3 regions of the Streptomyces sp. NPDC025833 genome follow, and region 2 is predicted to be linked to each of the others. Evidence: riboswitches for the same ligand, from Rfam matches in the RefSeq annotation. Region 2 holds a riboswitch; each other region holds the start of a gene.
The links. A riboswitch is a leader RNA that binds a small molecule or an ion and turns the genes downstream of it on or off. The one in region 2 is predicted to bind glycine.
Positions count from the first base shown of each region.

Region 1: another riboswitch for glycine. It lies ahead of ACZ4K2_RS21630 (alpha/beta hydrolase); the one in region 2 lies ahead of ACZ4K2_RS35530 (PLP-dependent aminotransferase family protein).
Region 3: another riboswitch for glycine. It lies ahead of gcvT (glycine cleavage system aminomethyltransferase GcvT); the one in region 2 lies ahead of ACZ4K2_RS35530 (PLP-dependent aminotransferase family protein).

Region 1 covers NZ_JBVHNF010000011.1:299,017-305,469, reverse strand. The annotation lists gene ACZ4K2_RS21640 (M4 family metallopeptidase) at 1-134, opposite strand, end outside; partial or broken gene ACZ4K2_RS21635 (transposase family protein) at 568-832, opposite strand; glycine riboswitch at 1,277-1,370, shown strand; glycine riboswitch at 1,376-1,461, shown strand; partial or broken gene ACZ4K2_RS21630 (alpha/beta hydrolase) at 1,878-2,021, shown strand; gene ACZ4K2_RS21625 (ABC transporter family substrate-binding protein) at 2,055-3,743, opposite strand; gene ACZ4K2_RS21620 (dipeptide ABC transporter ATP-binding protein) at 3,823-5,949, opposite strand; gene ACZ4K2_RS21615 (ABC transporter permease) at 5,946-6,453, opposite strand, start outside.
Region 2 covers NZ_JBVHNF010000033.1:21,949-28,401, forward strand. The annotation lists gene ACZ4K2_RS35510 (putative leader peptide) at 1-35, shown strand, start outside; gene ACZ4K2_RS35515 (vanadium-dependent haloperoxidase) at 91-1,353, shown strand; gene ACZ4K2_RS35520 (hypothetical protein) at 2,225-2,500, shown strand; gene ACZ4K2_RS35525 (PepSY domain-containing protein) at 2,398-2,640, shown strand; glycine riboswitch at 2,938-3,031, shown strand; glycine riboswitch at 3,037-3,122, shown strand; gene ACZ4K2_RS35530 (PLP-dependent aminotransferase family protein) at 3,401-4,495, shown strand; partial or broken gene ACZ4K2_RS35535 (histidine kinase dimerization/phospho-acceptor domain-containing protein) at 4,987-5,244, shown strand; gene ACZ4K2_RS35540 (ATP-binding protein) at 5,424-5,705, shown strand; gene ACZ4K2_RS35545 (COG4705 family protein) at 5,757-6,453, shown strand, end outside.
Region 3 covers NZ_JBVHNF010000003.1:129,667-136,119, forward strand. The annotation lists gene ACZ4K2_RS05680 (M28 family peptidase) at 1-386, shown strand, start outside; gene ACZ4K2_RS05685 (L-serine ammonia-lyase) at 463-1,830, opposite strand; gene glyA (serine hydroxymethyltransferase) at 1,933-3,195, opposite strand; gene gcvH (glycine cleavage system protein GcvH) at 3,210-3,587, opposite strand; gene gcvT (glycine cleavage system aminomethyltransferase GcvT) at 3,720-4,838, opposite strand; glycine riboswitch at 4,882-4,995, opposite strand; glycine riboswitch at 4,996-5,093, opposite strand; gene ACZ4K2_RS05705 (AAA family ATPase) at 5,273-5,941, shown strand; gene ACZ4K2_RS05710 (enhanced serine sensitivity protein SseB) at 6,008-6,453, shown strand, end outside.

The DNA.
Region 1 (6,453 bases), on a different contig from region 2:
GGCGTCAGCCGGACGACGGAGAGCGGTTTGTGGGTGACGGGGGTTCCGTCGGCCGCGAGGGCGACGCTGGTCTGCGCGGCGACGACGAGGGCGGCGGTGAAGGCTATGCCACCAAGGACGGACTTGCTGCTCACAGACGACTCCTTTGCGGGCCACTGATGAGTAGCCCGGTTCGGCCCTTGACGGGGTTCCGTCATGTGGGTGAGTGACCAGAACAGTGACAGCCCGAAAGGTGGCCTGTCAGGTACCCGACAGGCATTCGGCCGATAGAAATAGCTTGCCTTTGCGGCGATTGGAACAAAAGGAAAATTTCACAGAAGTAAAGGCGGCGAACATCCCTAAAAGGGTCCAATAATCGGCCAGTCTGCGCATGAAAGATTGCCGCAATGGTATGGCAACGCTTGCGCAAAGGTGGCAGTTTATGATGCTTCCCTTGCGGCCAGTCAGCCCTTCAACTTGGCCGCTGCTCAGCTCAGTTGGGTGACAGGCAGGTAAAGCCCCTGGTAGATGGGTTTTCGACCAAGAAATCCGTCTCCACCAGAGGCTTGGTGTGCTTGCGCGTTTTTCGCGGTTGGCCGAGCAACGGATCTTGTGGAGGAGTCGCCAGGACTTGAGGGTGGCGACGGCCTGCTCGACCAGGGCTCGGATCTGCGCGTGGGGCCGGTTGACGGCCTTTCGCCCTGCGGAAAGCGTCCCCTGCCGACCCCACTACGGGATGCGGACCGTACTCCCGGCGCGTCCGTGGCCCTTGTCGGCTCAGCAGGTGACGCCGGCCTTGCGCAAGAGCGGCAGTGACGCGGTGTTCACGGACGGCCCGGACATCGGGGCATGCTCGGCGGCGAGCCTTCCTCGCCGAAGGCTCTTCCGCACGCCTGGGCACGCATGCCCGTGCACATGCTGGTGATCACCTTGCGTTCCGTTTCGTCCCGCCTGCTCCGATCAACGTCGAACGGCCTGGCGGCACTCAGACCGCGGGAAGGAGCGGAGAGATTCTTCTCTATGCCTGTTCTCTTTATGCCGTCGTCTTACCGAGGTTTTCGGCTGTCGCTGCTTTTCCCACAGCGCGCCTGCCGCCGCGTCGCGTGATTTGTGCGAGCTCACCCTGAAAAGCCATAGCACCACCCACCTCGTGGAGCCGGATTTCTCGCCGACATGCTCGGCATCAAGTGGGATTAGGTGTCGGCCCGTTGTCGGGCCGGTGGCAGCACTTGACGGCCTGTTGCTCCGCCCGTAAGTTCTCGTGCCCGAGGAGCACCACAACCGAACACGCCGCCATCGATCCTGCGCGGGAGAGCCCGTCCCTTCGGGGACGGCGTCGAAGGAGCAAATCCTCCCCGGAAACTCTCAGGCACCCCTACCGCATAGCGGAGGCGGACTCTGGAAAGCAGACGCCCCACGCGTCTCGCCCACGGTGCAAGCCGCTTCCTTCTACGCGGTGAAGCTCTCAGGCTCATGACAGAGGGGGAGGGCCATCTGGCCGCACGCGCCCGCGCGTGCTCCACCCTCCAGGAGCCTCGATGACTCACCCGTTCCTCACACCCTGGCGTGTCCGCTCTCTCCCGCCACCGGACGCGGGCCCCGGGGCGCCGCGGCATCAGCTGCGGGCACTCACGCCGCCGACCTGCCGTCGGTGAGTCCCGGCGCAACGGCCCGGACACCGGCAACGGCGTGGATGCGCTGATCACGCCGCTCTCAGCCTGCTCTCACGTCGCGTGCAGCCCCGTTCGCAAGGAGCGCCCATGTCCCAGATGTTCCCGTTGTTCTTGTCCTTTCCCGCTGACACGGATCCCGAGTTGTCGGCCGCCGTGGAGAGCGAGGACGACGCACGACTCGCCGCCGAACGGGCCGGAAAGCTGTTCGGCGCAGCGCATTCCCGCGAACGCCGACTCGGGCCCGTCACCGACAATCTCATCGGACACGTCATCGACGACTGCGGCCACATCATCCCGCTGCACCGGCCGGAGGCCCTGCTCGCCCTGGTGCGCCCCTTCCTGGCCGGCTACGACACGAGCGCAGCGTGACCGGACGCGCCGGGCGGCCGCCACGCTCGTGAGCTACTTCTGCCAGCCGACGGTCTCCGGCAGCGGCGTGCCGAATATCGTGGCGCCGACGTTGGCCAGCCCTTTCTTGACGCCGTAGACGGACGGACCGCTGAAGAGGGGCAGGAAGGCGTACTGCGCCAGTTCCTCACGTTCGATGGCGTTGGCGCGGGCGATCTGCTTGGCGGGGTCGGATATCTCGGAGGCGGCGTGGATCTGCTTGTCCAGCTCCGGGGTGCCGGTACCGGTCAGGTTGGAGTCGCTGTCGGTGCCGTAGAACTGGTAGAGGTAGCGCGCGCCGAAGGGGTCCGTGGAACGGTTGCCGGACAGGAAGAGGTCGAAGTCGCGATCGCTGAGGATCTTGGAGAAGTCCGCCTCGTCGGCCTTCTTGATGTCGACGCCGATGCCGACCGGCTTCAGCATCGCGGCGAATGCGTTGGCCGTGGCCTTGTCCAGCGGGTCGTCGCCGAGCAGGGTGTAGCGGACGGTGAGCCTGGTGCCGGCCTTCTCGCGGATGCCGTCCTTGCCGGCCTTCCAGCCGGCGGACTCCAGGGTCTTCCTGGCGTCGCCTGGCGCGTACTTGATCACCGACGAGACGTTGTCCTCGTACCCCTTCTGGAAGCTGTAGAGGAGCGCCGAACCGGGAAGCGGCTCGGAGTAGTCAAGTCCCTGGAACTGAATCTTGGCGATCTGTGTCCGGTCGACGCTCTGCAACAGCGCCTTGCGTACCCGCACGTCCCGAAGGGCGGCGGACTTCGAGTTCACGTACAGCGAGTACTCGAACGGGCTGCCGCCGCGGCGGATTTCCGTGCCGGTGACGCCGCTGACCTGCTTCAGGCCCTCCGCGCTGCCCGTGGTGGCGTAGTCGACCTGGCCGTTCTTGAACGCGTTGGTCGCCGCGGACGAGTCCAGGTTGACGTAGATCCGCTTGTCGAGCTTGCCCTTCTTCCCCCACCATTTCGGGTTCCGGACGAAGGTGAGGTTGCCGCTCTTGGTGTCGAAGGTGCCGACGGTGTACGGACCGGCGCCCCATTCGGGGTGGGCCTTCTTCACGTAGGCGTCGTTGAAGTTGGCAACCGTCGCGGCCTTGGGGTTCAGCAGCGTGGTGAACAGGCTGGACCACCAGGGGTCCACGCCCTTGAAGTCGATGACGGCCTGCTTGTCGTCGGCACCGCGGGTGACCGAGGTGATGCTCCGGTACCCCTCGGTGTTGCTCGCGTTGTAATCCTTGTCGGAGCCGTTGTTGGCCTGCCAGGTGGCCTTGACCGCCCGCCAGTCGATCGGGGTGCCGTCGTTGTAGGCGGCCTTGGGATTGAGGGTGAGGACGACTCGCTGGTTGCCGCCGGTGACACTGACCTTGACGTCGCTGAGGTAGTCCGGGTTGTACTGCACGTCGCCGGTGGGGGAGTAGGTGATGACATCGGGGTTGTACCAGAACCACACCCGGGTGGCGGTGAGGGTGGCATTGGCGTTGAACGGGTTGCCCTGGTCGTCGAAGGTCCCGGGCGTGGTATAGGTCCCTCCGTCCTTGATGTTGTCGTAGGGCTGGGGGTTGTAGTCGACCTTCGCCGACGCCACGGCGGGGGTCGCGCCCTTGGCCGACCCTCCGGCGTCCGGCGCGTCGGCACCGGAGGAACTGCAGGCGGTGGCCGTCAGGGCGAGGGCCAGGGTGAGTACGGAGGCCGGGGCGGTTCTCGGTCGCATGGCGAGTGGATCCATTTCTTCGTGGGGGTGGGACGCCGCACGGCGCGGCGGCGCTGCGGAACAGAGGTCGCGAGGGCGGTCAGCGGGCGTGACAGGCGGAGCGGTGGCCGGAGCCGGACCCCGTGGGGTGCAGGGCCGGACGCTCGGTACGGCACCGCTGCCGCAGTCCGTCGTCGAGCAACCGGTGCAGCGGACACCGGTCGACGAAGACACACCCCTGCGGCAGGCGCGACGCACTGGGCTGCTCGCCCTCCAGCACGATGTGCTCGCGGGCGCGCTCCAGTTGCGGATCGGGTACCGGGATCGCGGACAGCAGGGCCTGTGTGTAAGGGTGCCGGGCGTCCGCGAAGAGTTCCTCGGTGTCACCGATCTCCACGATGTGCCCCAGGTACATGACCGCAATCCGGTCGGACACATGGCGCATCACCGCGAGGTCGTGCGCCACGATCAGGTACGCCAGGCCCAGTTCGCGCTGCAGCCGGGCGAGCAGGTTGATGACGCCGGCCTGGACGGACACGTCGAGGGCGGACACCGGTTCGTCCAGGATCACGATCCGCGGCTCGGTCGCCAACGCCCGTGCGATGCCCACGCGTTGACGCTGACCGCCGGAGAGGGCCGCCGGGAAGCGGTCCGCCACCGAGGCGTCCAGCCCTACCAGGGCGAGGAGTTCGCCCACCCGGGTCCGGATCGCCGCCCGATCCGCGCCCACCGCCTGGAGCGGTTCGGCGAGGAGCTGGAAGACGGGCAGGCGCGGGTCGAGCGATCCCATGGGGTCCTGCATGACGATCTGCACGGCGCGCCGTAGTCTCCGCCTCTGCTCGGCGAAGGCCGGGGCGGCGACGTCCGTGCCCGCGATGTCGATCAGACCGTGCTCTGGTCGCCCGAGCCGCATGATCTCCAGCAGGGTGGTGGTCTTTCCGCTTCCGGACTCGCCGACCAGACCGAGGGTCTCGCCGGCTCGCAGTTCGAAGCTGACGTCGCTGACCGCGTGCAGCGTCCCGACCCGGCGTCTGAGGAGGGCTCCCTTGGTGAGCGGGAACGTCTTGGTCAGGCCGGTGACCCGCAGCACCGTCTCGGCGTCGGCGTCGGCGTCGGCGTCGGCGTCGGCATCGGCGTCCGGGCCGGGCTCGGCCTGCCCTTCGGCCTCCGCCGCCTGCGGGTAGAGCCTGTCGGCCGCCCATGTGCCTTCGGCCAACTCGTCGGCGCGCAGGCAGGCCACCTGCCCGTGCCCGGGGACCGTGGTCAGCTCCGGTTCGTGCGTGCGGCAGGACCCGACAGCCGCGGGACAGCGGTTTGCGAAGGAGCATCCTGCCGGGAGCTCTATCAGTGACGGTGGTTCACCCGCGATCGGCACCAGCGGGCGGCCCGCCCGCGCCTCCGGCCGGGGGACCGCCCCAAGGAGTCCGATGGTGTACGGCATGGTCGGCCGCGCGAACAGCTCCCGGGCGCTCGCCTGTTCCACGATCCGGCCCGCGTACATCACGGCGACGTCGTCGGCGTATCCGGCGACCACCCCCAGATCGTGGGTGATCAGCACCAAGGCCGCACCGGTCTCGGCCTGGGCCGTTCGTAGGACGCCGAGGATCTGTGCCTGCACCGTCACGTCGAGGGCGGTGGTCGGCTCGTCGGCGACGATGACCGACGGCGAGTTCGCCATCGCCAGGGCGATGACCACGCGTTGGCGCATGCCGCCGGAGAACTCGTGCGGGAACGACCGCGCGTTGCGCCGTGGGTCCGGGATGCCAACCAGGTCCAGGAGTTCGACCGCGCGGGTCCACGCGGCCTGCTTCGTGAGCTTCTGATGGACGCGCAGAGCGTCGGACAGCTGACGGCCGACGGAGAAGATGGGGGTCAGCGCGGACAGCGGATCCTGGAAGACCATGCCGATGTCGTTGCCGCGTACGGCGGACAGCCGTCGGTCGTCGAGCCCGACCAGGTCACGGCCGCCCAGCAGCACTCGGCCCGACACGTTCGCGGACCCGGGCAACAGTCCCATGATGCCCATCGCCGTCGCGGACTTGCCCGATCCGGACTCGCCCACGATGCCCAGCGTGCGCCCGCGGTGGACGTCGAAGCTGACGTCCCGTACGGCTCGTACCGGACCGGCCTCGGAGGGGAAGGAGACGTTCAGGTCCCGCACCGACAGCACCGGCGTCGGCGTGGCGGGTTCCGCTTGCGGATGCGTGCCTGGGGCCGTCAGCGTCATCGCCGGCCCCCCGCGGCGCCGGTGACGGACGTCGGGTCGAGCGCGTCCCGCAGCCCGTCCCCGATCAGGGTCATGGACACCGTCAGCAGCACCACCAGGGCGGCCGGGTAGCCGAACAGCCACGGCGCGCTGGTGATCGTGCCGGAGCCGTCGGCGAGCATCGTGCCCAGCGACACGTCCGGGGGCTGCACTCCGAAGCCGAGGAAGGACAGGGCGGTCTCACTGAGCACGGTGGCGACCACTCCCAGGGTCAGGTTGACGACGAGCAGGGAACCGAGGTTGGGGATGATGTGCCGCAGGACGATCCGCCAGGGCCTCACCCCCATGAACTCCGCGGCCAGGACGTACTCCCTCTCGCGCAGCGAGGTGGAGACCGACCAGACGACCCGTGCCGTGGACATCCAGCCGAACACGGTGAGGACCAGGATGAGCACGCGCCAGTCGCCGGCGAGGTGATGCGAGACCAGGGCCAGGATCAGGAACGACGGCACGACGAGCAGGAAG
Region 2 (6,453 bases):
ATCTGCTGCGTGTCGCCGCCGCGCTGTGTAGCTGACCCGCACCTGTGCCCCGGTCAGAAGCAGTTGCCGCACGTCCGCGAGGGAGTACCTGTGAACCCGCTCACCACCCGCCGCTCCGCCCTGAAGGCGCTGGGCTCGGCCGCACTGCTGGCCGCCTCCGTCACCGTCCCGTCCGCCACGGCTGCCGGGGCGGACGAACGGACGTCGAGCCCGTCCGTGGCACTCGACTGGTACGACACGACGGCCGCCACCATCGCGGCCGCCGGCGCCCCCACTCAGATCACCAACAACCGCACTTGGGCCATCAGTTGGCTCGCGGCGACCCGAGCCACCCGCAGGGTGCCGCCCGGCGTCGACCGGAACCACTTCCAGGACGTGGCCCTGGCATCCGCCGTGCACGACGTCTTGGTGGCCCTGGTCCCCTCCCGCACCCAGGATCTGGACGCCGCGTTGCGCAGCACGCTCGACCGCGTTCCGGATGGGCCGGCCAAGTCCAAGGGCGTGGCGACCGGCGCGCGCCATGCCCGGCTGGCCCTCGCCTCCCGTGAGGGCGACGGTCTGGACCCGGTCTCGGTGAACGAGCCGTTCACCGTCCCGCCGGCGGCCCCCGGTGTGTGGCAGCCGACGCCGCCGGGTCACGCCCCGGCCGCGCAGTACGGCAACCGGATCGCGAGGCCCTTCCTGCTCGACGGTCCCGACCAGTACCGGCTGCCCGCGCCGCCCGCCCTGGACTCCGCGCGCTACCGTGCCGACCTGGCCGAGGTACGGGCCTACGGGGCGGTGGACAGCACCGTACGCACGGCGTTGCAGACGGAGACCGCCGTCTTCTGGTTCGGCTCCTCGCTGACGCTGTACACCGAGCCGTTGCGGGTCGCCCTGGCCCGGTCGCCACGCTCCGTCCCCGCACGCGCCGCGCTGGTCGCGCTGTTCCACGTCGCCCTGGTGGACACGCAGATCGCCACCTCCGACACCAAGTACGCGTATCTGCGCTGGCGTCCCGTCACGGCCATCCGCACCGGCACGATCGACCCGGACCCCGATTGGACACCGCTGCACGTCACCCCGGCCCATCCCGACTATCCCAGCGGCCACAACACCTACGCGGGCGCGGCGGAAACGGTCCTCACGGCGCTCACCGGGCCGCACACCGCACCGTTCGAACTGACCAGCCCCACCGCCCCCGGAGTGACGCGCAGGTACACGGCCTGGAGTCAGCTGTCCCAGGAGAACGAGGACGCCCGTGTCTACTCCGGCATCCACACCCGCTCGGCCGACGTGGCCGGTCTCGCCCTGGGCAAGCGGGTGGCGGAACACGCACTGCGCACCGCGGAACGCCTTTTCGGCGCCGGGTGAACGATGCCTGAGCGTGCACCCGGCGACTGCTTGGCGGCTGCCGGCCAGGGGGTGAACCCGGAGTCACCGTGCAACTGGCTTCACCACTCCGGCCCACCTGGTCGCCTCCGGGTACCTGGCGGCCGCGGCCGCCGGGTACCGCACGGTTCGCGCTGCGCATGGCGACGGCCACGCTCACCAGCCTCACCCGGGGGCTTGCCCGGACAGTCCGCGCCGGCCGTTACTTGGACGACCGGGCCGTGTGCCTCGACGAGGCAGCCCGGCGCCGCGCCCGCCAGAGCATCAGCCCGCGAGAACACACCCTCGGCACGCCCAACGCGCGAGGACACCGCCATCCGCCAGGCGGCCCACACCAACGTCCTTGTTGGACTTCCTGCTTCAACTCCCGCATGGGCGGCGCGACTTCCGCGCCTGCTCCAGCGTTTCGACGCGAACGGCCGGACCAGCTGACGCTGAAGTCCCGGCGCGGAAGGGCAGCGCCCGACAGGAGTGGACCGCCGTCGAGGCCCCGACTGGGCGGCGGCCGGCGCTCATTAAATAGGGATACCTAGAAGCGCGCCTACGGATAGCTCCCGGGAGGGTGCTGAGGAGAGAGTGCCCCAGCGACGACGCAAGATCCTCTGCGTCACCGCTGCTGTCCACAAGAGGCAGTCTCCCCCCTCCCCCTGAGGAGTTCCCCATGCGTGGAGCATCCATACGCACTTCCGAGGCGGTTGTCATGGTTGCGACAAGCTTTGTGGGTGCGAGCGCACTCGGTTCGGCTTCCGCCGCCCCCGGCCGGCCCGCGCGGGCCGCCGGCCCCCTCGCATCGCGCCAGGCTTCCCCCGCCGTCATAGCCGCCGCCGCGCACGCCCATGCGACGGCAACCGGCGTGACCGAGGACGACGTGCTGACGGCCACGGACGCCCTTCAGGACGCCAACGGCAAGAAGCACGTCCGGTTCCAGCGCACGCACGACGGCCTCGCGGTGCTGGGCGCCGATCTGATCGTTCACCTGGACGCCCGCGACCAGTACCTGGGCGTGACCCGAGCGACCCCCGCGCGATCTCCCTCGCCAGCACCACACCGAAGAAGTCCGCCGCCGACGCCAGGGCCGCGGCGGCCGACGCGGCCGCGGGCAAGGCCGGCCAGGCCGAGCTGGTCGTGAGCGCCCTGGCGGGCAAGACACCGGTCCTCGCCTACCGGATACGTGTCACCGCCAAGGCGACCTCGACCGACACCGGCGTGCGGGACGTCATCGTCGACGCCACCACCGGCAAGGTGCTGAGCAACGCCCCGACGGCATAGGAAAACAGACATCGCACGGAACCTTCTCCGCTCCTCCCGACACCGGAGTGCCGCCCGGCCGATCGACGTAATCCGGTGTGCATGGGGCGGCGTGGATTCGCGAGTGAGCGCCTGCACGCGATCCACATGTTCACGGACATGTGGGACCGGACACGGAAGAATTCCCGCCGGGCATGCTCGGCATCAAGTGAGATTAGGTGTCAGCCCGTTGTCGGCCCTGTGGCAGCACTTGACGGCCTGTTGCTCCGCCCGTAAGTTCTCGTGCCCGAGGATCACCACAACCGAACACGCCGCCATCGATCCTGCGCGGGAGAGCCCGTCCCTTCGGGGACGGCGCCGAAGGAGCAAATCCTCCCCGGAAACTCTCAGGCACCCCTACCGCACAGCGGAGGCGGACTCTGGAAAGCAGACGCCCCACGCGTCTCGCCCACGGTGCAAGCCGCTTCCTTCTACGCGGTGAAGCTCTCAGGCTCATGACAGAGGGGGAGGGCCATCTGGCCGCACGCGCCCGCGCGTGCTCCACCCTCCAGGAGCCTCGACGACTCACCCGTTCCTCGCACCCTGGCGTGTCCGCTCTCTCCCGCCACCGGACGCGGGCCCCGGGGCGCCGCGGCATCAGCCGCGCGCACTCACGCCGCCGACCTGCCGTCGGTGAGTCCCGGCGCAACGGCCCGGACACCGGCAACGGCGTGGATGCGCTGATCACGCCGCTCCCAGCCTGCTCTCACGTCGCGTGCAGCCCCGTTCGCAAGGAGCGCCCATGTCCCAGACGTTCCCGTCGTTCCCGTCCTTCTCCGGTGACACGGATCCCGAGTTGTCGGCCGCCGTGGAGAGCGAGGACGACGCACGACTCGCCGCCGAACGGGCCGGAAAGCTGTTCGGCGCAGCGCATGCCCGCGTGCTCTGCCGCCCCGGTCCCGAGGCCAACACACTGGTGATGTCCGCGCTCCTCCGGCAGGGCGACACCGTGCTCGTGCCGCATCCATGGCCGGACCCCGACCCCACCTCGACACCCCAGGCGCATCCGGACGGCCCGGCGGACCGCTACGACCTCATCCGTTACCCCCTGCACGGCTGCCACTCCCCCGCCTGCACCGAGCACGTGCGCCGGATCGCCGAGAGCCGACGCCCCCGGCTCATCATCGCGGGCCGCCCGGAGTACCCACGGCACGTCGACTACGCGGGACTGCGTCGGGCCGCCGACGCGGTCGGCGCACTGCTGCTGGTGGACATGGCGAACGTCGCCGGACCGGTCGCGGCCGGACTCCACGCCGGCCCCCTGCCCTACGCCCACATCGCCACCACCACCACACATCCTCATGTCGGCGGCGTCGTGCTCACCGATGACCCCGCCATCGCGCGAACCCTCGACACAGCCGCCTTCCCCGGCCAACAGGCCGACAGCCCGTGCTGGGGCACGGCCGAACGGGCCGCGGCCTTCCGCCACGCGGCCTCACCACAGTTCCGGGACCACCAGACACGCAGCCTGCGCGCCGCCCGCCTCCTCGCCGCCCGCCTCCTCGCCGACGACATCGCCGAAGCAGGAGTACGCGTCCTGACCGGCACCACCGAGACCGACCACCTGCTGATGTCACTGCCCGGCGGGTACGCGAACCGCCCGGACGCCGCACAAGCCCTCGACGAACTCGGCGTCGCCCCACGGCGGATCACGGCCCCCTCCACCACCGACACGCCCGCGGCACACCTGACGCTGAGCCTCGACGTCTCCCACCTACCGACGCTGTGCCGCGACGACACAGAACTTCGCACCGTGAACGAGGCAGTCGCCCACGTCCTCGCTCGTACCACCAGAGAACCAGGCCCGGGGGCACCAAGGCCCCGACGCAGGGACTGACCGCGTCAAGCAACGAGGCTGGAGTGCTGGTGATGGTCTCGCACGTCTTGCTGAGCCGGGTGACCGACGCCGACGCGAACACTGTGGCGCGTACGCGTGCCGAGGCGGTGGCGGCGAACGTAACCGTGCGCCGCGGCCACGTCGTGCTGATCGAGAGCGGCAACGAAGCCCTGGACACGGTCTCGTGGGTGTATGCCGATGGGCACCTCGTTGACGGGATCGTCCCCGGGAGCCTTCTTGGTCGCGTTAAGGCGCTTGCGGACGCCGGGCAGCCCAAGACCACCACGGTCGGCAGGTACCTGCTGTACGCCCAGCCGATCCGCCTCGAAGGCCACCGGGTCGCGGCGGTCGTGCGGGTGGAACTGACGCCGTACGCGACGTCAGAGCGGCGCAGCCTGGCCATGTCGCTCGTCCTGGGTGGCATCACGATCCTGCTCGCCGGCGTCGTCGCGTACCTCGTGGTGGGTCGTGCGTTGCGGGTGGTTCACGAGATGGCCGCTCTTGCCGACGACTGGGGGGATCACGAACCCGGGCGCCGATTCGACCTCGGCGTTCCTCGCGACGAATTCGGAGAGCTCGGTCGGACTCTCGATCGCCTGCTCGGCCGCATAGACAACGCGCTCGCTGACGAGCGCCGCCTCACCGATGAGATCGCCCACGAGTTGCGGACGCCCCTGACGGTCCTGCGGGGCGAGGCACAGCTGGCGCAGCTCTCCGGTCATGACCTCGCGCCCGAGTCCGTTCTGAGGGAGGTCGACCGCTTGAACACTGCCATCACGACGATTCTGAGTGCCGCCCGGACACGGACCGGTGACGGCGCCCGCTGCGATCTCAGGACGGCGGCACGACAGACGATAGCCGGCCGCTCCATCGAGCTGCCATCCCGACCGGCGTCGCCGTCGCCGTGGCGGGCGAACTCGTCGTGGCCGTGTTGTCACCCCTGCTGGAGAACGGCCTGCGCCATGCGAGCTCGCATGTTCGGGTCACGGCGCGCATCCAGCCCCAGGACGTCGTGGTCGATGTCCTCGACGATGGTCCGGGATTCCATCCGGCGGAGGTCGACCGGGTCTTCGATGCGGGCGTGACCAGCGGCGACGGGCACGGGTTGGGGCTGGCCGTGGTGCGGCGTCTCGCCGCGTCCGCAGGAGTGGCGGTCCGTGCGATCGCGGATGGTCACGGACGCGTCGAAGTGACCTTCCCCGCACCGTAGACGATCGCGTGGTCAGGTTGTGTGCAGGTCGACCGGGTCAACCTGCACCGCATGACAACGACAGGCGAACCCCGCACACGCCACAGCGGGCGGCTGATGCCGAACAAGGTTCCCGAGGTCACCATCTGGTTCTGGGTGATCAAGATCCTGTGCACGACCGTCGGTGAGAGTTTCGCCGACTGGATCAACATGAAGCTGGGCGTCGGCCTGGTGAACACGGCCTGGATCTTCACCGCGGGGTTCGTAGGGGTTCTGGGCGTCCAGCTTCGACTGAAGCGGTACGCCCCCTTCCCGTACTGGCTGACCGTGGTCGTCGTCAGTGTCACGGGCACGCTGTACACCGACATCCTCACCGACCGACTCGACGTGCCCCTGTGGATCAGCTCAGCAGTGTTCTCGGTCCTGCTCGCGGTTGTCTTCGGCGTGTGGTGGCTGCGCGAGCGCACCCTCTCGATCCACTCGGTCACGACGCTGCCGCGCGAGTCGTTCTACTGGCTCGCCGTTCTCGTCACCTTCGCGCTCGGCACCGCGACCGGCGACTGGACCCTCGAACTCACCGGCTGGAGCCCGGGATTCTCGGTCCTGCTGCCGCTCGGCCTCATCGCGGCGATCACGCTGCTGCGGAAGTCAGGCGCGAACCCGGTGCTGTCCTTCTGGCTCGCCTACATCCTGACCCGCCCGCTGGGCGCCAACATCGGCGACTGGCTCGCCTCCCCGAAGGTCGCACAGCCGGGCGAGCCGACCGGCC
Region 3 (6,453 bases), on a different contig from region 2:
CCGGGGCGATCGGCACGTTCAGCGGCCAGTCCGCGCACTCCGGCTCCCGGTACGCCTGGCTGGCGGGCTACGGCTCCGCGGCCACCGACAGCGTCGCCCAGACCCTCACCGTGCCGTCCGGCTGCGCGAAGGCGACCCTGAGGTACTGGCTGCACATCGACACCGCCGAGACGGGCACGACGGCCTACGACACCTTCCAGGTCAAGGTCAACGGGACCGCCAAGCAGACGTACTCCAACGCCGACGCGGGCACCGGGTACACCGAGCGCACCCTGGACCTCACGCCCTACCTCGGGCAGCAGATCACGCTGGCCTTCACCGGCACCGAGGACTCCGGCCTCCAGACCAGCTTCGTCGTCGACGACGCCACCCTGACGACCGGCTGAGCACGGCCCCGACGCGAAGGGGAGGCGCCCCGCGAGGAAGCGCCTCCCCTTCCGCACACCGGGCGGACGAAACCCTCTAGCACTCGATGATGTTCACCGCGAGGCCGCCGCGGGCCGTCTCCTTGTACTTCACGCTCATGTCGGCGCCGGTCTCCTTCATGGTCTTGATGACCTTGTCCAGGGACACCTTGTGCGAGCCGTCGCCGCGCATCGCCATCTTCGCCGCCGTGACCGCCTTCACCGCGGCCATGCCGTTGCGCTCGATGCACGGGATCTGCACCAGGCCGCCGACCGGGTCGCAGGTCAGGCCCAGGTTGTGCTCCATGCCGATCTCGGCCGCGTTCTCCACCTGCTCCGGCGAGCCGCCGAGCACCTCGGCGAAGGCGCCCGCGGCCATGGAGCACGCGGAGCCGACCTCGCCCTGGCAGCCGACCTCGGCGCCGGAGATGGACGCGTTCTCCTTGAACAGCATGCCGATCGCGCCGGCCGCCAGCAGGAAGCGGACGACCCCGTCCTCGTCGGCGCCGGGCACGAAGTCCATGTAGTAGTGCAGGACCGCCGGGATGATGCCGGCCGCGCCGTTGGTCGGCGCGGTCACCACCCGGCCGCCCGCCGCGTTCTCCTCGTTCACCGCCATCGCGTAGAGCGTGATCCACTCCATGGCGTGCGCCAGCGGATCGCCCTCGGCACGCAGCTGGCGGGCGGAGACGGCGGCGCGCCGGCGGACCTTCAGACCGCCGGGCAGGATGCCCTCCCGGGACATGCCGCGCCCCACGCACTCGCGCATCACGCGCCAGATCTCCAGCAGGCCGGCCCGGATCTCCTCCTCGGTGCGCCAGGCCCGCTCGTTCTCCAGCATCAGGGACGAGATCGACAGGCCCGTCTCCCGGGTCAGGCGGAGCAGCTCGTCACCGGTGCGGAACGGGTACTTCAGGACCGTGTCGTCCAGCACGATGCGGTCCGCGCCCACCGCGTCCTCGTCCACCACGAAGCCGCCGCCGACCGAGTAGTACGTCTTCGACAGCACCTCCGCCCCGGTGGCGTCGTAGGCCCAGACCGTCATGCCGTTGGCGTGGTACGGCAGCGCCTTGCGGCGGTGCAGCACCAGGTCGTCGTCGAAGGAGAACGCGATCTCGTGCTCGCCGAGCAGCGCGAGGCGGCCCTCCCGCTTGATCCGCTCCACGCGCTCGTCGGCCGTCTCCACGTCCACCGTGCGCGGCGAGGCACCCTCCAGACCGAGCAGCACCGCCTTCGGCGTGCCGTGGCCGTGGCCGGTCGCGCCCAGCGAGCCGTACAGCTCGCAGCGCACGGACGCCACGGAACCGAGCAGTTCCTCGTTGCGCAGCCGGCGGGCGAACATCCGCGCCGCGCGCATCGGGCCGACGGTGTGGGAGCTGGACGGGCCGATGCCGATCGAGAACAGGTCGAAGACCGAGATGGCCACGGGTGACTCCTCCATACGGGGGGTGATGCGAGGGGTGGTGCGGGGCGCGGGCACCGCGCACGCCGGTACGTCCAGTGTGCGCGGTACCCCGCGAAAGGTGACCTACTTGTTCAGACCGGGGTACAGCGGGTGCTTGTCGGCGAGCGCCTTCACGCGCGCCTTCAGCCCCTCCGCGTCGTACGACGGCTTCAGCGTCTCCGCGATCACGTCGGCGACCTCGGCGAAGTCCTCGGCCGTGAAGCCGCGGGTCGCCAGGGCCGGCGTGCCGATGCGCAGACCCGAGGTGACCATCGGCGGGCGCGGGTCGTTCGGGACGGCGTTGCGGTTGACCGTGATGCCGACCTCGTGGAGCCGGTCCTCGGCCTGCTGTCCGTCCAGCTCGGACGCGCGCAGGTCCACCAGGACCAGGTGCACGTCGGTGCCGCCGGACAGCACGTTCACCCCGGCCTCGCGGGCGTCGTCGGCCGTCAGCCGCTCGGCGAGGATGCGGGCACCCTCCACCGTACGGCGCTGGCGCTCCGCGAAGTCCGCCGAGGCGGCGACCTTGAAGGAGACCGCCTTGGCCGCGATCACGTGCTCCAGGGGGCCGCCCTGGAAGCCCGGGAAGACGGACGAGTTCAGCTTCTTCGCGAACTCCTTGCGGGCGAGGATGACACCGCCGCGCGGGCCGCCGAGCGTCTTGTGCGTGGTGGAGGTCACCACGTCCGCGTGCTCGACCGGGTTCGGGTGCAGACCGGCGGCCACCAGCCCGGCGAAGTGGGCCATGTCGACCCACAGGTACGCGCCGACCGCGTCGGCGATCCGGCGGAACTCCGCGAAGTCGAGCTGCCGGGGGTAGGCCGACCAGCCCGCGATGATCACCTTGGGGCGGTGCTCCTCGGCGAGCCGCTCGACCTCGGCCATGTCGACCCGGCCGGCCTCGTCCACGTGGTAGGCGACCACGTTGAACTGCTTGCCGGAGAAGTTCAGCCGCATCCCGTGGGTCAGGTGGCCGCCGTGCGCCAGGTCCAGGCCGAGGATGGTGTCCCCGGGCTGGGCCAGCGCGAACAGGGCCGCCTGGTTCGCGGAGGCGCCGGAGTGGGGCTGCACGTTGGCGTACTCGGCGCCGAACAGCTCCTTGACCCGGTCGATGGCGATCTGCTCGGCGACGTCGACGTGCTCGCAGCCGCCGTAGTAGCGGCGGCCCGGGTAGCCCTCGGCGTACTTGTTGGTGAGGACCGAGCCCTGCGCCTCCATGACCGCGAGCGGCGCGAAGTTCTCGGAGGCGATCATCTCCAGGGTCGACTGCTGGCGGTCCAGCTCGGCGTCGACCGCGGCGGCGATCTCCGGGTCCAGCTCGTGCAGGGGCGTGTTCAGGACAGTCATGTGACTACGACTCCTCAGCCGGCGGTGAAGGCGGTGTACTCGTCGGCGGAGAGCAGCTCGGCCGGCTCCTCCGAGACGCGTACCTTGAACAGCCAGCCGCCCTCGAAGGGGGCCGAGTTCACCAGCGAGGGGTCGTTGACGACGTCCTCGTTGACCTCCGTGATCTCACCGCTGACCGGCGAGTACAGGTCGGAGACCGACTTCGTGGACTCCAGCTCGCCGCAGGTGTCGCCCGCGGTCACCGTGGAGCCGGCCTCGGGGAGCTGGACGAAGACGACGTCACCGAGCGCGTTGGCGGCGTGCTCCGTGATGCCGACCGTCGAGACGCCGTCCTCGGCGTCCGACAGCCACTCGTGCTCCTTGCTGAAACGCAGCTGCTGGGGGTTGCTCATGGCCTGAATTCTCCTGTACGCGCGGGAGTGCTGATGACGGGGGAGTGAGGAAACCGCTGGTGGGCGGGTGAGTGTGCGCAGGGTCACGCGCCGGCCACGGGACCGGGCCCCGCCCGCGACCGCGCCCGGTCGCTACTTCTGACGCTTGTAGAAGGGCAGCGCCACGACCTCGTACGGCTCGTGGCTTCCCCGGATGTCCACGCCGACACCCGCGGTGCCCGGCGCCGCGTGCTCCGCGTCCACGTAGGCGATCGCGATCGGCTTGCCCAGGGTGGGGGAGGGGGCGCCGGAGGTGACCTCGCCGACCACCTCGCCGCCGGCGACGACGGCGTACCCGGCGCGCGGCACCCGGCGGCCCTCGGCGACCAGGCCGACGAGCTTGCGCGGGGGCTTGGAGGCGGCCCGCTCGGCGGCCTCCGCGAGCGCCTCGCGCCCGACGAAGTCGCCCTCCTTCTCGAACTTCACCACACGGCCCAGACCGGCGTCGAACGGGGTCAGGGAGGTGGTCAGCTCGTGCCCGTACAGCGGCATGCCCGCCTCCAGGCGCAGCGTGTCCCGGCAGGACAGGCCGCACGGCACCAGGCCGGCGCCCTCGCCCGCCGCGGTCAGCGCCTGCCACAGCTCCACGGCGTGCTCCGGCTTCACGAACAGCTCGAAGCCGTCCTCGCCGGTGTAGCCGGTCCGGGCGATCAGCGCGGGGACACCGGCGACGGTGCCGGGCAGGCCGGCGTAGTACTTCAGGCCGTCCAGGTCGGCGTCGGTGAGCGACTTCAGGATGCCGGGGGACTCCGGGCCCTGGACCGCGATCAGCGCGTAGGCGTCCCGGTCGTCGCGGACCTCGGCGTCGAAGCCGGCGGCGCGCTCGGTCAGCGCGTCCAGGACCACCTGGGCGTTGGAGGCGTTGGCCACGACCAGGTACTCGGTCTCGGCCAGCCGGTAGACGATCAGGTCGTCCAGGATGCCGCCGTCGGCCTGGCAGATCATGGTGTAGCGGGCGCGGCCGACGCCGACGGAGGCGATGTCGCCGACCAGGGCGAAGTTCAGCAGGGCGGCGGCCCCGGCGCCGGTGACGGCGATCTCGCCCATGTGGGACAGGTCGAAGAGCCCGGCCCGGGTGCGCACGGCGACGTGCTCGTCGCGCTCGGAGCCGTAGCGCAGGGGCATGTCCCAGCCGGCGAAGTCGGTCATCGTCGCACCGAGCGAGCGGTGCAGCGCGTCCAGCGCGGTGTGGCGGAGTTCGGTACTGCTCATCGGTCGGTCGTCTCCCAGGGCACAGGGATGGGGCGAGGAAAGTTCCTCCCCATCTGTCATCGGAACCTGAGAGGTTCGCCTCGACCGCCCCGCGGGGTGGTCACGGCTTGCACCTTGGGTGGAGCCGCCGTCACGGCGGCCCGCTTTTCAGATGTGCCTCGCCCACGCGGTAACGGTGCCTGAGAGATTCAAGGGAGGGACTTGCTCCTTCGGCGCCCCAGCGAGGACTGCTGGGAACTCTCCCGCGCGGATTCGAACGGCCGGTATGCAGTTGGCGGGCACATCATTGCACGCCGCGCCCCGGCCCGTCAGGGTCCGCATCTGTAACCGACCTGTGGCACTACGCGCATGAACCGCCGACCGTTGCGCATTACCTTCTCTTTACACGCGACGGGTACGGGTCATGACCGTGCCCACTGGGGAGGACGATCACGGTGAACAGGACATCGGCCTACGCCGCCGGCGCCGGTCTCGCGGTGCCGGAGCAGCCCTCCGTCCCGGCCCGCGAGCGCTCCGCGGACCGTCCCGCGCCGGTCGTCCGCGACCTGCGCGACCGCGCCGGCCGCAGCCCGCACGCCCTGCTCTTCGGCCCCCGCGACCTGGTGGTCGTCACCGGCCTGCCCGGCAGCGGCAAGTCCACCCTGATGCACCGCGCGGTCGCCGGCCACCGCGTCGACTCCCAGGACACCCGCGACCGCTGGGACGCCCGCATGCCGCGCCGGCTCCCGTACGCGCTGTACCGCCCGCTGGTCCGCCTCGCCCACTACGCCGGGCTCCGCCGGGCCCTGCGCACCGGTGAGGGCGTCGTCGTGCACGACTGCGGCACCCAGCCCTGGGTGCGCGCCTGGCTGGGCCGCGAGGCCCGGCGGCGCGGCGCCACCCTGCACCTGCTGCTCCTCGACGTCACCCCCGGCCGGGCCCGGGAGGGCCAGCGCGAACGCGGCCGGGGCGTCTCCCGCTACGCCTTCCGCCGCCACCGCCGGGCCACCGCCCGCCTGCTGGGCGCGGTGGAGAGGGGCGAACTCCCCGCCGGCTGCGGCGCGGCGGTGCTGCTGGACCGGGACGCGGCGGACGTCCTCGTCCGCGTGGGCTTCACGGGATGAGGGACTGTCACCGCCACCCGATAGCCTTCAGGCTCCCGACAGTGGTTCCCAGCAGGCGGTAGGCAGATGGACTTCCCGGCGGACATTCCCGCGGACTTCCCGGCACAGGCGCACCCCCACCCGCACGGCGGTTGGCCCGGCAACGAACTGGAGGAGGTGCTGTCGGCCTCCCTCGGCATCCCCACGGCGGGCGGCCGGATCGTCGAGGTCCTCGGCCGCAGCCTCCTGTGGATCCCGCTGCCCTCCGGCGGCGGCCCGGACAGCGGCCAGCTCGACCTGCCGACGCTGGAGGCCGAAGGCCAGGCGTACGTCCCGGTGTTCAGCTCCGAGGAGCAGCTCCGGCTGGCGGCCGGGCCCCACATGTCGTACACCGTCGCCCCGGCGGTGGAGTTCGCCCGCGGCCTGCCCCCGCAGGTCGGCCTCGCCCTCAACCCCGACGGCGTGGTCGGCATGCCCCTGCCGCCGCAGGCCGTGGCCGAGCTGTGCCGCGCCGGCCGCACCCCGCTCGACGG